DNA from 4 places in the Enterobacter sp. RIT637 genome. Region 1 is predicted to be linked to each of the others. Evidence: predicted binding sites of a transcription regulator. Region 1 holds the regulator's gene; each other region holds the start of a gene.
What was found. The regulator CRP, encoded in region 1, controls carbon source genes, mostly activating them, when cyclic AMP is high. The targets are predictions, from matches to a motif close to ATGTGANNNNNNTCACAT.
Positions count from the first base shown of each region.

Region 2: ldtB (L,D-transpeptidase) is a predicted target of CRP. The motif match lies at 1,391-1,408, and genes of this name have one in related genera.
Region 3: K5E19_RS09000 (YfcZ/YiiS family protein) is a predicted target of CRP. The motif match lies at 1,156-1,173, and genes of this name have one in related genera.
Region 4: serC (3-phosphoserine/phosphohydroxythreonine transaminase) is a predicted target of CRP. The motif match lies at 1,501-1,518, and genes of this name have one in related genera.

Region 1 covers NZ_JAIHAZ010000011.1:87,173-90,303, reverse strand. The annotation lists gene K5E19_RS16070 (phosphoribulokinase) at 1-488, shown strand, start outside; gene K5E19_RS16065 (OsmC family protein) at 576-980, opposite strand; gene crp (cAMP-activated global transcriptional regulator CRP) at 1,292-1,924, shown strand; gene K5E19_RS16055 (YccS/YhfK family putative transporter) at 1,982-3,131, shown strand, end outside.
Region 2 covers NZ_JAIHAZ010000003.1:295,518-298,648, forward strand. The annotation lists gene K5E19_RS08315 (GntR family transcriptional regulator) at 1-327, shown strand, start outside; gene ldtB (L,D-transpeptidase) at 371-1,291, opposite strand; gene K5E19_RS08325 (ABC-F family ATPase) at 1,514-3,109, shown strand.
Region 3 covers NZ_JAIHAZ010000004.1:65,095-68,225, reverse strand. The annotation lists gene fadL (long-chain fatty acid transporter FadL) at 1-906, opposite strand, end outside; gene K5E19_RS09000 (YfcZ/YiiS family protein) at 1,279-1,563, shown strand; gene fadI (acetyl-CoA C-acyltransferase FadI) at 1,798-3,108, shown strand; gene fadJ (fatty acid oxidation complex subunit alpha FadJ) at 3,108-3,131, shown strand, end outside.
Region 4 covers NZ_JAIHAZ010000001.1:60,745-63,875, reverse strand. The annotation lists gene aroA (3-phosphoshikimate 1-carboxyvinyltransferase) at 1-243, opposite strand, end outside; gene serC (3-phosphoserine/phosphohydroxythreonine transaminase) at 313-1,401, opposite strand; gene K5E19_RS00240 (DUF421 domain-containing protein) at 1,564-2,256, opposite strand; gene ycaO (30S ribosomal protein S12 methylthiotransferase accessory factor YcaO) at 2,384-3,131, shown strand, end outside.

The DNA.
Region 1 (3,131 bases):
TTTACGAAGGGCTACACGGCGGCGTGGTCACGCCTCAACATGACGTCGCGCGCCACGTGGATCTGCTGGTCGGCGTGGTGCCGATCGTTAACCTTGAGTGGATCCAGAAGCTGACGCGTGACATGAGCGAGCGCGGGCATTCTCGCGAAGCGGTGATGGATTCCGTCGTGCGTTCCATGGAAGATTACATTAACTTCCTGACGCCGCAGTTCTCCCGCACCCACATCAACTTCCAGCGCGTGCCGACGGTAGATACCTCCAACCCGTTTGCGGCTAAAAGCATCCCGTCGCTGGATGAGAGCTTTGTCGTCATCCACTTCCGCAACCTCGAAGGCATTGATTACCCCTGGCTGCTGGCGATGCTGCAGGGCTCGTTTATTTCGCACATGAATACGTTGGTGGTGCCGGGCGGAAAAATGGGGCTGGCGATGGAGTTAATTATGACGCCGCTGGTCCAGCGACTGATGGAAGGGAAGCAGATCGCGTAACGTCTGTTGCCGGATGGCGCTTCGCTTATCCGGCCTACGTTCGTGCAGTTGTAGGCCCGGTAAGCGCAGCGCCACCGGGCTTTGTTTTTACGCCTCGATCACTTCATACGAATGCGTGATTTTTACCGCTTTCTCCAGCATTAACGCCACTGAGCAGTATTTCTCCGCAGAAAGGTCTACGGCGCGCGATACTGCGGCATCCTTCAGTTCTTTACCGGTCACGATAAAGTGCAGATTAATGTGCGTGAACAGGCGCGGCGCCTCTTCGCGACGTTCGGAAGTAAGCTTCACTTCGCAATCGGTCACATCATGACGGCCTTTTTGCAAAATCGACACCACGTCAATTGCGCTGCATCCGCCCGCCGCCATCAGCACCATCTCCATCGGGCTTGGGGCTTTGTCGCCGGAGTTACCGTCCATCAAAATCTGATGTCCAGAAGCAGATTCGCCCAGGAACGTTAAACCCTCAACCCATTTCACACGCGCTTGCATATTCATTAACTCCAACGTTGCATTTTTGGTGACAGATTACGCGTGCATTACATTTCTCGCAACGGAAGGCGACCTGCATCATGCTGAAGCGAGACACCAGGAGACACGCGGCAAAAGCTATGCTAAAACACTCTGGATGCTACAGTAATACATTGACGTTACACATGTATGCAGAGGACATCAAACTTTACTGGCTGCGAAACGTTACGACAGCCGACTTCCCAGGGTATGGGTAAGAATTCGATTGCAACCCCAGAGTCCGGATGCATCTGATGACTCTGGTGACAGCTTATAACAGAGGATAACAGCGCATGGTGCTTGGCAAACCGCAAACAGACCCGACTCTCGAATGGTTCTTGTCTCATTGCCACATTCATAAGTACCCATCGAAGAGCACGCTGATTCACCAGGGTGAAAAAGCGGAAACGTTGTATTACATCGTTAAAGGCTCGGTGGCAGTGCTGATCAAAGATGAAGAAGGGAAAGAGATGATCCTTTCTTATCTGAACCAGGGCGATTTCATCGGTGAACTGGGCCTGTTTGAAGAGGGCCAGGAACGTAGCGCCTGGGTTCGTGCAAAGACAGCATGTGAAGTGGCTGAAATTTCTTACAAGAAATTCCGTCAGCTGATTCAGGTTAACCCTGACATCCTGATGCGTCTTTCTTCCCAGATGGCACGCCGTCTGCAGGTGACGTCTGAGAAAGTGGGTAACCTCGCCTTCCTGGACGTGACCGGCCGTATCGCGCAGACCCTGCTGAACCTGGCGAAACAGCCAGACGCCATGACCCACCCTGACGGCATGCAAATTAAAATTACCCGCCAGGAAATTGGTCAGATCGTCGGTTGCTCCCGTGAAACAGTGGGCCGTATCCTGAAAATGCTGGAAGACCAGAACCTGATCTCCGCCCACGGTAAAACCATCGTGGTTTACGGAACGCGTTAATTCCGCTCAAACGGCGTGCCATCGCAAGGTGTCACGCCGTTTTTGTCTCTACTCCCCATGTGGCGCAGGCTGATCTATCACCCGGAAGTTAACTACGCACTGCGACAAACGCTGGTGTTGTGCCTTCCTGTGGCCATAGGCCTGATCCTCGGACATCTTCAGCAAGGTCTGCTGTTTTCCCTCGTGCCTGCCTGCTGCAACATTGCCGGTCTGGACACGCCGCATAAGCGCTTTTTCAAACGCCTCATTATCGGTGGCTGCCTGTTTGCTGGCTGTAGTCTCGCGGTACAGCTCCTGCTTGCCCGTGATATCCCGCTGCCGCTGATCCTGACCGTGCTGGCGATGACGCTTGGCGTGACGGCGGAAATCAGTTCGCTGCACGCGCGACTGCTGCCCGCCTCGCTGATTGCGGCCATTTTCACGCTAAGCCTCGCCGGGAATATGCCGGTGTGGGAGCCGCTGCTGATCTACGCCCTTGGCACGCTCTGGTACGGGGTGTTTAACTGGTTTTGGTTCTGGCTGTGGCGGGAGCAGCCGCTGCGTGAATCCCTGAGCCTGCTCTATGTGCAGCTTGCGGATTACTGCGAGGCCAAATACACCCTGCTCACCCAGCATACCGACCCGGAGAAATCCCTGCCGCCGCTGCTGACGCGCCAGCAAAAGGTTGTAGACCTGATTAGCCAGTGCTACCAACAGCTGCACATGCTCGCCGCCAACAAGAACCACGAATACAAACGGCTGCTGCGCACCTTCCAGGTGGGGCTGGACCTGCAGGAGCATATCTCCGTCAGCCTTCACCACCCGCAGGAGGTGCAAAAGCTGGTGGAGCGCAGCCATGCCGAAGCGGTGATCCGCTGGAACGCGCAGACCGTCGCCGCGCGGCTGAGGGTTCTGGCTGACGATATCCTCTATCACCGCTACCCCACGCGCTTCAACATGGACAAACAGCTCGGCGCGCTGGAGAAAATCGCCCGTCAGCATCCGGATAACCCGGTAGGCCAGTTTGCCGCCTGGCACTTCAGCCGCATCGCCCGCGTGTTGCGCACGCAGCGCCCGCTTTATCCGCGTGACCTGATGGCGGATAAGCAGAAACGTCTGCCGCTGCTGCCCGCGCTCAAAAGCTATCTGTCACTGAAATCCGCCGCCCTGCGCAACGCGGCGCGGATAAGCGTGATGCTGAGCATTGCCAGCCTGATGGGCATGGCGC
Region 2 (3,131 bases), on a different contig from region 1:
CTGCGCCTGTTGAACGGCGAGCCGATGTCGCTGGATTCCACGGTGATGCCGCTGAATCTGGTGCCCGGCCTGAACAAAAGCCATCTTGAAAGCTCGGTGTTCCGTTACGTGCAGGAGACGCTGGGGCTGAAGATAATGGGCTCGTATCGCGTCGTGCGCGCGTTAAAGCCAAATGCGCTGGATATGCAGCACTTAATTTGTGAACAGACGGACCCGGTGCTGGAGGTGGAGCAGGTAATTTATCTGGAGGATGGCACGCCGCTGGAGTACGCCCACTGCCACTATCGCTACGACCACGGCGGGATTGTGATCGTGAATAACGGATAAAAAAAAGCGGGCAACGAGGCCCGCTTTTTTATTCGCGTTGCGATCAGTTCAGACGCACTGGCATACCAGAACGGTTCTGGATCGCCTGGTCAACCACGGTCGTTTCCACGTCAGCCTGAGAGGTCACGGACTGCACCGCGCTGGTCAGGTTGATTGGTACGATTTCGTTGTTGTTGATCTGATCTTCGCTGGTGGACAGCGGGTTGTGCACTTCGATGTAACGGCTGCCATCTGGCTCAGAGGTCGCTTTCACCGGTTCGTTGATGAACTGCACGCGGGTACCGACCGGCACGTTTTCGAACAGGAACTTGATGTCGTCGTTACGCAGACGCACGCAGCCGTGGCTTACGCGCAGGCCGATGCCGAAGTTGGCGTTGGTACCGTGGATAGCGTACAGACGGCCAATGTACAGCGCGTACAGACCCATTGGGTTATCCGGGCCTGCCGGCACAACGGCTGGCAGCGGTTCGCCCGCAGCAATGTATTCCGCGTGCATTTTCGCCGTTGGGGTCCAGGTTGGACCCGCTTTCTTACGCTCAACTTTGGTGGTCCAGTTCAGCGGGGTATCTTTACCCAGCTGGCCGATACCGATTGGCAGAACGATAACGGTGTTAGTGCCTTTCGGGTAGTAATACAGACGCATTTCGGCGCTGTTGATTACGATACCTTCATGAACGGTATCCGGCAGGATCAGCTGCTGAGGAATGTTCAGCACGGTACCTGCTTTTGGCAGATACGGGTCAACGCCCGGGTTTGCTTCCAGCATGTTAGACAGACCGAGCTGGTATTCAGCGGCAAAATATTCCAGCGGCTGAGCGTTGCCTTCCGGCACAATCACCACCTGGTTTTGCCCAACCAGACGGCTACCGTCTGTCGGCAGGGGATACGTCACCGCAGAAGCGGTCTTGCAAAAACCTACTACGGCTAACGCTGCCGCAAAAAGCGTTGTCAATTTCATGTTCATGTTGTGCGAGGTATCTAAGCCATTCAGGCGATGAGTTGATAAGTCTGAATCTGTGATGGGAGCGCATTATATGTGCATTCCCGCTAACAGGGAATTCAGATGTGTACGAAATCACATTTTTTTCGATTTTGTTAAAGTTTAGTGGATTGCCGCAACACGGGATCTCAATTCGGAATTGTGGCATAATGCCGTGTTTATCACACTTTTCGCAGGAATCTCCCCGTGTTAGTTACCAGCAACGTCACTATGCAGTTTGGCAGTAAGCCGCTGTTCGAAAACATTTCCGTCAAATTTGGCGGCGGCAACCGTTACGGCCTGATTGGTGCCAACGGTAGCGGAAAATCCACCTTTATGAAGATCCTCGGCGGTGACCTGGAGCCGACGCTTGGCAACGTATCGCTCGACCCTAACGAGCGTATCGGTAAGCTGCGTCAGGATCAGTTCGCCTTCGAAGAGTTCACCGTGCTCGACACCGTGATCATGGGGCACGCGGAGCTGTGGGAAGTGAAGCAGGAGCGCGATCGCATTTACGCGCTGGCCGAAATGAGCGAAGAAGACGGCTATAAAGTGGCCGATCTGGAAACGCAGTACGGCGAGATGGACGGCTACTCTGCGGAAGCGCGCGCGGGCGAGTTGCTGCTGGGCGTAGGTATTCCTGTTGAACAGCATTACGGCCCGATGAGCGAAGTTGCGCCAGGCTGGAAGCTGCGTGTGCTGCTGGCACAGGCGCTGTTCTCTAACCCGGACATCCTGCTGCTCGACGAACCGACGAACAACCTGGACATCGACACCATCCGCTGGCTGGAGCAGACGCTGAACGATCGCGACAGCACCATGATCATCATCTCGCACGACCGTCACTTCCTGAACATGGTCTGTACGCATATGGCGGATCTGGACTACGGCGAGCTGCGCGTTTATCCGGGCAACTACGACGAATACATGACGGCGGCCACCCAGGCGCGCGAACGTCTGCTGGCGGATAACGCCAAGAAGAAAGCGCAGATTGCTGACCTGCAGTCCTTCGTCAGCCGCTTTAGCGCCAACGCCTCTAAGTCGCGTCAGGCGACCTCGCGTGCCCGTCAGATCGACAAAATCAAGCTGGACGAAGTCAAAGCCTCCAGCCGTCAGAACCCGTTCATCCGCTTCGAGCAGGACAAGAAGCTGTTCCGTAACGCGCTGGAAGTGGAAGCCCTGGCAAAAGGCTTTGAGAACGGTCCACTGTTTAAAAAATTCAACCTGCTGCTGGAAGTGGGCGAGAAGATTGCCATCCTCGGCGCCAACGGCGTGGGTAAATCCACCATGCTGAAAACCCTGGTGGGCGAACTGCAGCCGGACAACGGTACCGTGAAGTGGTCTGAAAACGCGCAGATTGGCTACTACGCGCAGGACCATGAATACGAATTCGAAAATGACCTCACCGTCTTCGACTGGATGAGCCAGTGGAAGCAGGAAGGCGACGACGAGCAGGCGGTGCGCAGCATTCTGGGTCGTCTGCTGTTCAGCCAGGACGACATCAAAAAGCCGGCTAAAGTGCTCTCCGGTGGTGAAAAAGGCCGCATGCTGTTCGGCAAGCTGATGATGGAAAAACCGAATATCCTGGTGATGGACGAACCGACTAACCACCTGGACATGGAATCTATCGAATCCCTGAACATGGCGCTGGAGATGTATCAGGGTACCCTGATCTTCGTCTCTCACGACCGTGAGTTCGTCAGCTCGCTGGCGACCCGCGTAATCGAAATTACGCCAGAGCGCGTGGTGGACTTCACCGGTAATTACGAAGACTACCTGCGCAGTAAAGGTATCGACGGCTAATTTCCCGTCGCCTTTCACGCTG
Region 3 (3,131 bases), on a different contig from region 1:
GGTGTATGCCAGGCTATAGTGAATAGCCCACTTTGGTGCGACTCGGTTGTAACCGGAGACTTCCCACATTTCTGGCAGATGCAGTGACAGCGAACCTGGTACGGTCTGGTTTGACGTGCCCCACGGGATGGTGGTGCCTGCACCCGGAACCATGCCGTTTACTGGGCTCAGGATGCCGCTTTTGTAATCGCCATCGAAATCGATTTTCACTTCTGAGCGATAGGTCAGACCCCAGCGGTTATTTTTGTCCAGCTCATACAGAATACCCGCGTTCCAGCCGTAGCCCCACTCATCGCCCTTCAGGCTGGCGATCTTGTTGCTGTTTTTCGGCAGAGCGGCAGTTTGTTCACCGGTATAACGCTCAATTTTGGCATCAGCGTAGACGGCATCAAAGCCCAGGCCGAAGCTCCAGTTGTCATTGAGACGATACGCGCCGCTCAGGTTCAGGTTGAGGGTAGTTAAATCGGTTTTGCCCCCATATTCGCCTGCCGGGTAATTGTTATTGAACTCGGTTGCCAGGCCATAGTTAGAGGTGACTGACGCACCCCAACCAAATTGTTCATTAATCGGCGCAACGAAGTGCAGGTTAGGTACCCACGCTGTCGGCGCAATGTTATCCGCTTTCAGGCTCGCGCCGGTGAAAGGCGATTTGCCGGAAATATTGACATCAGGATCGATGTAAACCGCACCCGCAGAGAAGGTAGGGCGATCGAACATCATGATAAGCGCAGGGTTACGACTTGCGTTACCTGCGTCATCCGCAATAGCGCCTTCCCCGGAATATGCACGGCCAAGGCCAGAGGAAGAAAATTCGTTTAACTGGAAGCCCGCTGACCAGGCGGACGTTGAGACGATTGCCACTGCGACTGCCAGCGCAGTCTTTTTGAACAGGGTTTTCTGGCTCATGACCATAACCTCATTGAGTTATTTTTATTCAATAATTGTTACATACCGTAACAGGAGCGCGAAGTGTAGGGTCTGAGGTATGACATACAAATCAGACCAGTGGCGTGAGTATAGGTCTGACCAGCTAATATGTTGCAAGTTTGTTTATTAATATTTTCAAACATGTTTCTTGAAACGAGATCTGGTTGGCAAAATTGTGACCAGCAAGACTCATCCGAAAGGGTGATTTTTGTTTTAGATCATTTTTTAGTGTGATATTGCTCACTTATCCGATTTTGCGTCATTAACGGCTGGAGAGAGCCAGCGCCGGGGCGTAAAATATCAGCATCGTGTTTATCTCGCGCCTTGCGCGAATACAGAGGAAATTGAGCTATGAGTAAATGCAGTGCTGATGAAACCCCGGTTTGCTGCTGTATGGATGTTGGCACCATCATGGACAACACCGATTGCACCGCGTCTTACAGCCGTGTATTCACTAGCCGCGCCGAAGCGGAAGAAACCCTGACCGCGCTGAGCCAGCGTGCGCGTGAAGTAGAATCCGATCCGTGCGAAATCAAGTCTACCTTCACGGAAGTGGAAGGCGGCGTGAAGCTGGACATCGACTTTGTTTTTGCGTGTGAAGCTGAAACGCTGATTTTCCAGCTGGGCCTGCGTTAATCTCTGCGGCCTGATGCCCTCACCCCGACCCTCCCATGGGAGAGGGTGCAAACATCAAAAACGGTAACCTCAGGGTTACCGTTTTGCTTTTACCTCGTGGCATTTTCTTTTTCTTCTCTGTGTTTTACCTCGCATTTTTATGCTTCCCCGATTGGCTGAATGTAAAAAAATGGTTAAGACTGTTATCAGGTCAGACCACTTTATCTTTATGTAAAGTTTTTACAGGGGAATGTTATGAGTCAGGCATTACCGCTTATCACCCGACAAGGTGATCGCATTGCCATTGTTAGCGGGCTGCGAACGCCGTTTGCGCGTCAGGCAACCGCTTTTCACGGTATACCGGCCGTCGATCTGGGGAAAATGGTCGTAGGCGAGATGCTGGCTCGCAGCGAAATTCCGCCTGAGGTCATCGAACAGCTGGTCTTCGGCCAGGTCGTGCAGATGCCTGAAGCCCCCAACATTGCTCGTGAAATTGTTCTTGGCACGGGAATGAATGTCCACACCGATGCCTATAGCGTCAGCCGCGCGTGCGCGACCAGCTTTCAGGCGGTGGCTAACGTGGCCGAAAGCCTGATGGCGGGGACTATACGCGCGGGTATCGCGGGCGGGGCGGACTCCTCGTCAGTGCTGCCGATTGGGGTCAGCAAAAAACTGGCGCGCATCCTCGTGGATGCTAACAAAGCCCGCACGACCGGCCAGAAACTTAAACTCTTCTCGCGTTTACGCCTGCGAGATCTCATGCCTGTTCCGCCCGCGGTCGCTGAATATTCAACCGGCCTGCGCATGGGCGATACCGCCGAGCAGATGGCGAAAACCTACGGCATCACCCGTGAGCAGCAGGATGCACTGGCGCATCGTTCGCACCAACTCGCTGCGAAGGCCTGGTCGGAAGGCAAACTTGCCGACGAGGTGATGACAGCTTACGTCCCGCCTTACCGTGAACCTCTGGTGGAAGATAACAATATCCGCGGCACCTCGACGCTGGCGGATTACGCAAAACTGCGCCCGGCGTTTGACCGTAAACATGGCACCGTTACCGCGGCCAACAGTACGCCTCTGACGGACGGTGCTGCGGCCGTGATCCTGATGACCGAATCCCGTGCGAAGGAGCTGGGCATCACTCCGCTGGGTTATTTGCGAAGCTATGCGTTTACGGCGATTGATGTCTGGCAGGACATGCTGTTAGGTCCAGCCTGGTCTACGCCACTGGCGCTGGAGCGTGCGGGGCTGACGCTGGCTGACTTAACCCTGATCGATATGCACGAAGCCTTTGCCGCGCAAACCCTGGCAAACGTCCAGCTGCTGGCAAGCGAGCGTTTCGCGCGCGATGTGCTGGGCCGCGCCCACGCGACCGGCGAAGTGGATCAGAGTAAGTTTAACGTGCTTGGCGGATCCATCGCCTATGGTCATCCCTTTGCCGCCACAGGGGCGAGGATGATTACCCAAACATTACATGAACTCCGTCGCCGCGGCGGTGGGTTTGGGCTCGTTACCGCCTGTGCGGCAGGTGGTCTTGGCGCAGCAATGGTTCTGGAGGCTGAATAATGGATATGCCATCTGCATTCAAT
Region 4 (3,131 bases), on a different contig from region 1:
CGCGCCGCCGTTGCCGGTCACTTCGCAGCGGGTACGATCGTCGGAGAGAGTGTAATGAACGCCCAACGCTTTCAGTGCATTGAGCATATGGCGCACGTCATCGCTGTCCAGCAGGTTTGTGAGGACGGTGGTGCCGTTTGCCAGAGCTGCCAGCAGCAGAGCGCGGTTCGAGACACTTTTTGAACCAGGCAGATTGATGGTGCCATCTACCCGCGCGATAGGTTGTAACGTCAGGGATTCCATGAAAACTAAACTCTCAACTCAACATAATAAAAACCCCGCAGGGACGCTGCGGGGGTGAATAACAGCAAATTAACCGTGACGACGTTCGAAGTCGATCATGAAATCGGTCAGAGCTTTAACGCCTTCGAGCGGCATAGCGTTATAGATGGAGGCACGCATGCCGCCCACCACTCGGTGGCCTTTAAGCGCGTGCAAACCTGCTGCGAAGGACTCTTCCAGGAAGACTTTATCCAGGTTGCTGTCCGCCAGCTGGAACGGCACGTTCATGCGGGAACGGTTCGCTTTCGCCACATCGTTGCGGTAGAAATCGCTCTTATCGATCACGCCGTACAGCAGTTCAGCCTTCTGTTGGTTAACCTTATCCATCTGCGCAACGCCGCCGTTTTGCTTCAGCCATTTGAAGACCAGGCCGGAAAGATACCAGGCAAACGTTGGTGGGGTGTTAAACATAGAATCGTTGTCGTTCAACACGGTGTAATCAAGAATCGACGGGCAGGATTTGTGTGCTTTGCCCAGCAGGTCTTCACGCACAATCACGATAGTCAGACCCGCAGGGCCGATATTTTTCTGTGCGCCAGCGTAGATCACACCGTAACGGCTTACATCCAGCGGCGTGGAAAGAATAGTCGAAGAAAAGTCCGCGGTAACAACCACCTTTTCACCAAAGTTTGGCTCTTCGTGGATGGCGATACCGTCAATGGTTTCATTCGGACAGTAGTGGAGATAGGCCGCATTATCAGAAACTTGCCACTCGCTCATCGGCTTAACGCCGCGCAGGCCGTCAACGGTCACTTTGGCGTCGATGACATTCGGCGTGCAGTACTTATGCGCTTCTTTGACAGCACTGGCCGCCCAGTAGCCCGCATCTACATAATCAGCGGTGGTTTTGTCTCCCAGCAGGTTGAGCGGGATACCGGCAAACTGACCGCGCCCACCGCCGTGGCAGAACAATACTTTGTAGTTCGAGGGAATGTTCAGCAGATCGCGAAAATCCTTTTCTGCTTCTTCAGCCACCTGAATAAACTCTTTACCACGGTGGCTAACTTCCATCACCGACGTACCCAGACCGTTCCAGTCACACAGCTCCTGTTGAGCCTGCTTGAGCACATCTGCCGGTAACATTGCCGGACCTGAACTGAAATTAAAGACTTGAGCCATTTCCCCTCACCACGCTAAAAGCCATAAGTTATAACTGTGGATATCGGTTTTATCATTCAGTGACACGCGCCGCAATGTCTAAAACTTATGACCGGGGAAATGTGCTCATCGTCACACAATACAATCTGCCACCTCGTCGTCACAAAACCGACAAAATGGCTGTCAGATGAGACGTTTGGCCCGGCTAACCTTCGTCCATTCTGGATTCGTACAGCGAGGACATAATTGATGATCGCCCGCATGCATCCCCACCACATGACTACATTTTATACAGGCATACTCCCCGGTTTCAGGTACTACCCTGAACCGTTCTACCAACATATCCGGCAGGATACACAGGCCGGGCTTAACGTCATCGTCAGCATAGTAATAGACGCTGATCTGCCCGTTGGTTTCCATGATTGCCAGCCGAACCTGCCCGAGCTGTTCAACGCTATTCAGACGCAGCTCCATAAAGAACTCAAACTCGGTCATATTGGCACTTTGTACATTCTCCCAGGCCAGTTGCCCGTCTTTCACAATCACAACCGGCTTCCCTTCCAGAAGATCCTCCAGCTTTTCGCTTTTTGACATCAGCCACATGACAAGACGGTAAAGTAGCGCCAGTGAGACAAAAACGATAAACACCGGCACCATCGGCACATCGTCGTAAAACGCGACGTCTCCCGCCGCTGACCCCAGCGTCAGGATGATCAACACCTCAAAGAGCGACATCTGCCGCACGCCGCGACGGCCGGTGATTTTAAGAAACAGGAAGACCAGTACAAAGGTGTACAGGCTGCGCAGCGCGACTTCGCCTAAAAACTCGGGAGGGACTTTATCAAACGCCATCCGTTGGAGATCGAAAGCTTTCATTTTTCTATGCCTTAACAGTAAGTTACTGACTATAAGCATAGCTCAGGCTTTTATTTTCGCCGGAGATAGCACCCGTCACGCAAAACCCGTATCATTGCGCGCTTTACGTACGATAAAAGTGAACGCCATGACTCAAACGTTTATCCCCGGCAAAGACGCCGCTCTGGAAGATTCCATCGCTCGCTTCCAGCAGAAACTGACCGACCTGGGTTTTAACATCGAAGAAGCCTCCTGGCTTAACCCGGTGCCTCATGTCTGGTCCGTGCATATTCGCGATAAAGACTGTGCCCTGTGCTTTACCAACGGTAAAGGCGCGACAAAAAAAGCGGCACTGGCCTCTGCGCTGGGTGAGTATTTTGAGCGTCTGTCCACCAACTATTTCTTCGCTGACTTCTGGCTTGGCGAGACCATCGCTAATGGCCCGTTCGTTCACTATCCGAACGAAAAATGGTTCCCGCTGACCGAAGACGACGAACTGCCGGAAGGCATTCTCGACGCGCGCCTGCGTGCGTTCTACGATCCAGACAACGAACTGACTGCCAGCATGCTGATCGATCTGCAGTCCGGTAACGAGGATCGCGGTATCTGCGCCCTACCGTTTACCCGCCAGTCTGACGAAAAGACCGTTTACATCCCGATGAACATTGTCGGTAACCTGTATGTGTCTAACGGCATGTCCGCCGGTAACACCCGCAATGAAGCGCGCGTGCAGGGTCTGTCCGAAGTCTTCGAGCGTCACATCAAAAACCGCATCATCGCCGAATCCATCAGCCTGCCTGAAATTCCGGCCGACGTGCTGGCGCGCTACCCGGGCGTCGTAGAGTCCATCGCTAAGCTCGAAGCAGAAGGTTTCCCAATCTTTGCCTATGACGGCT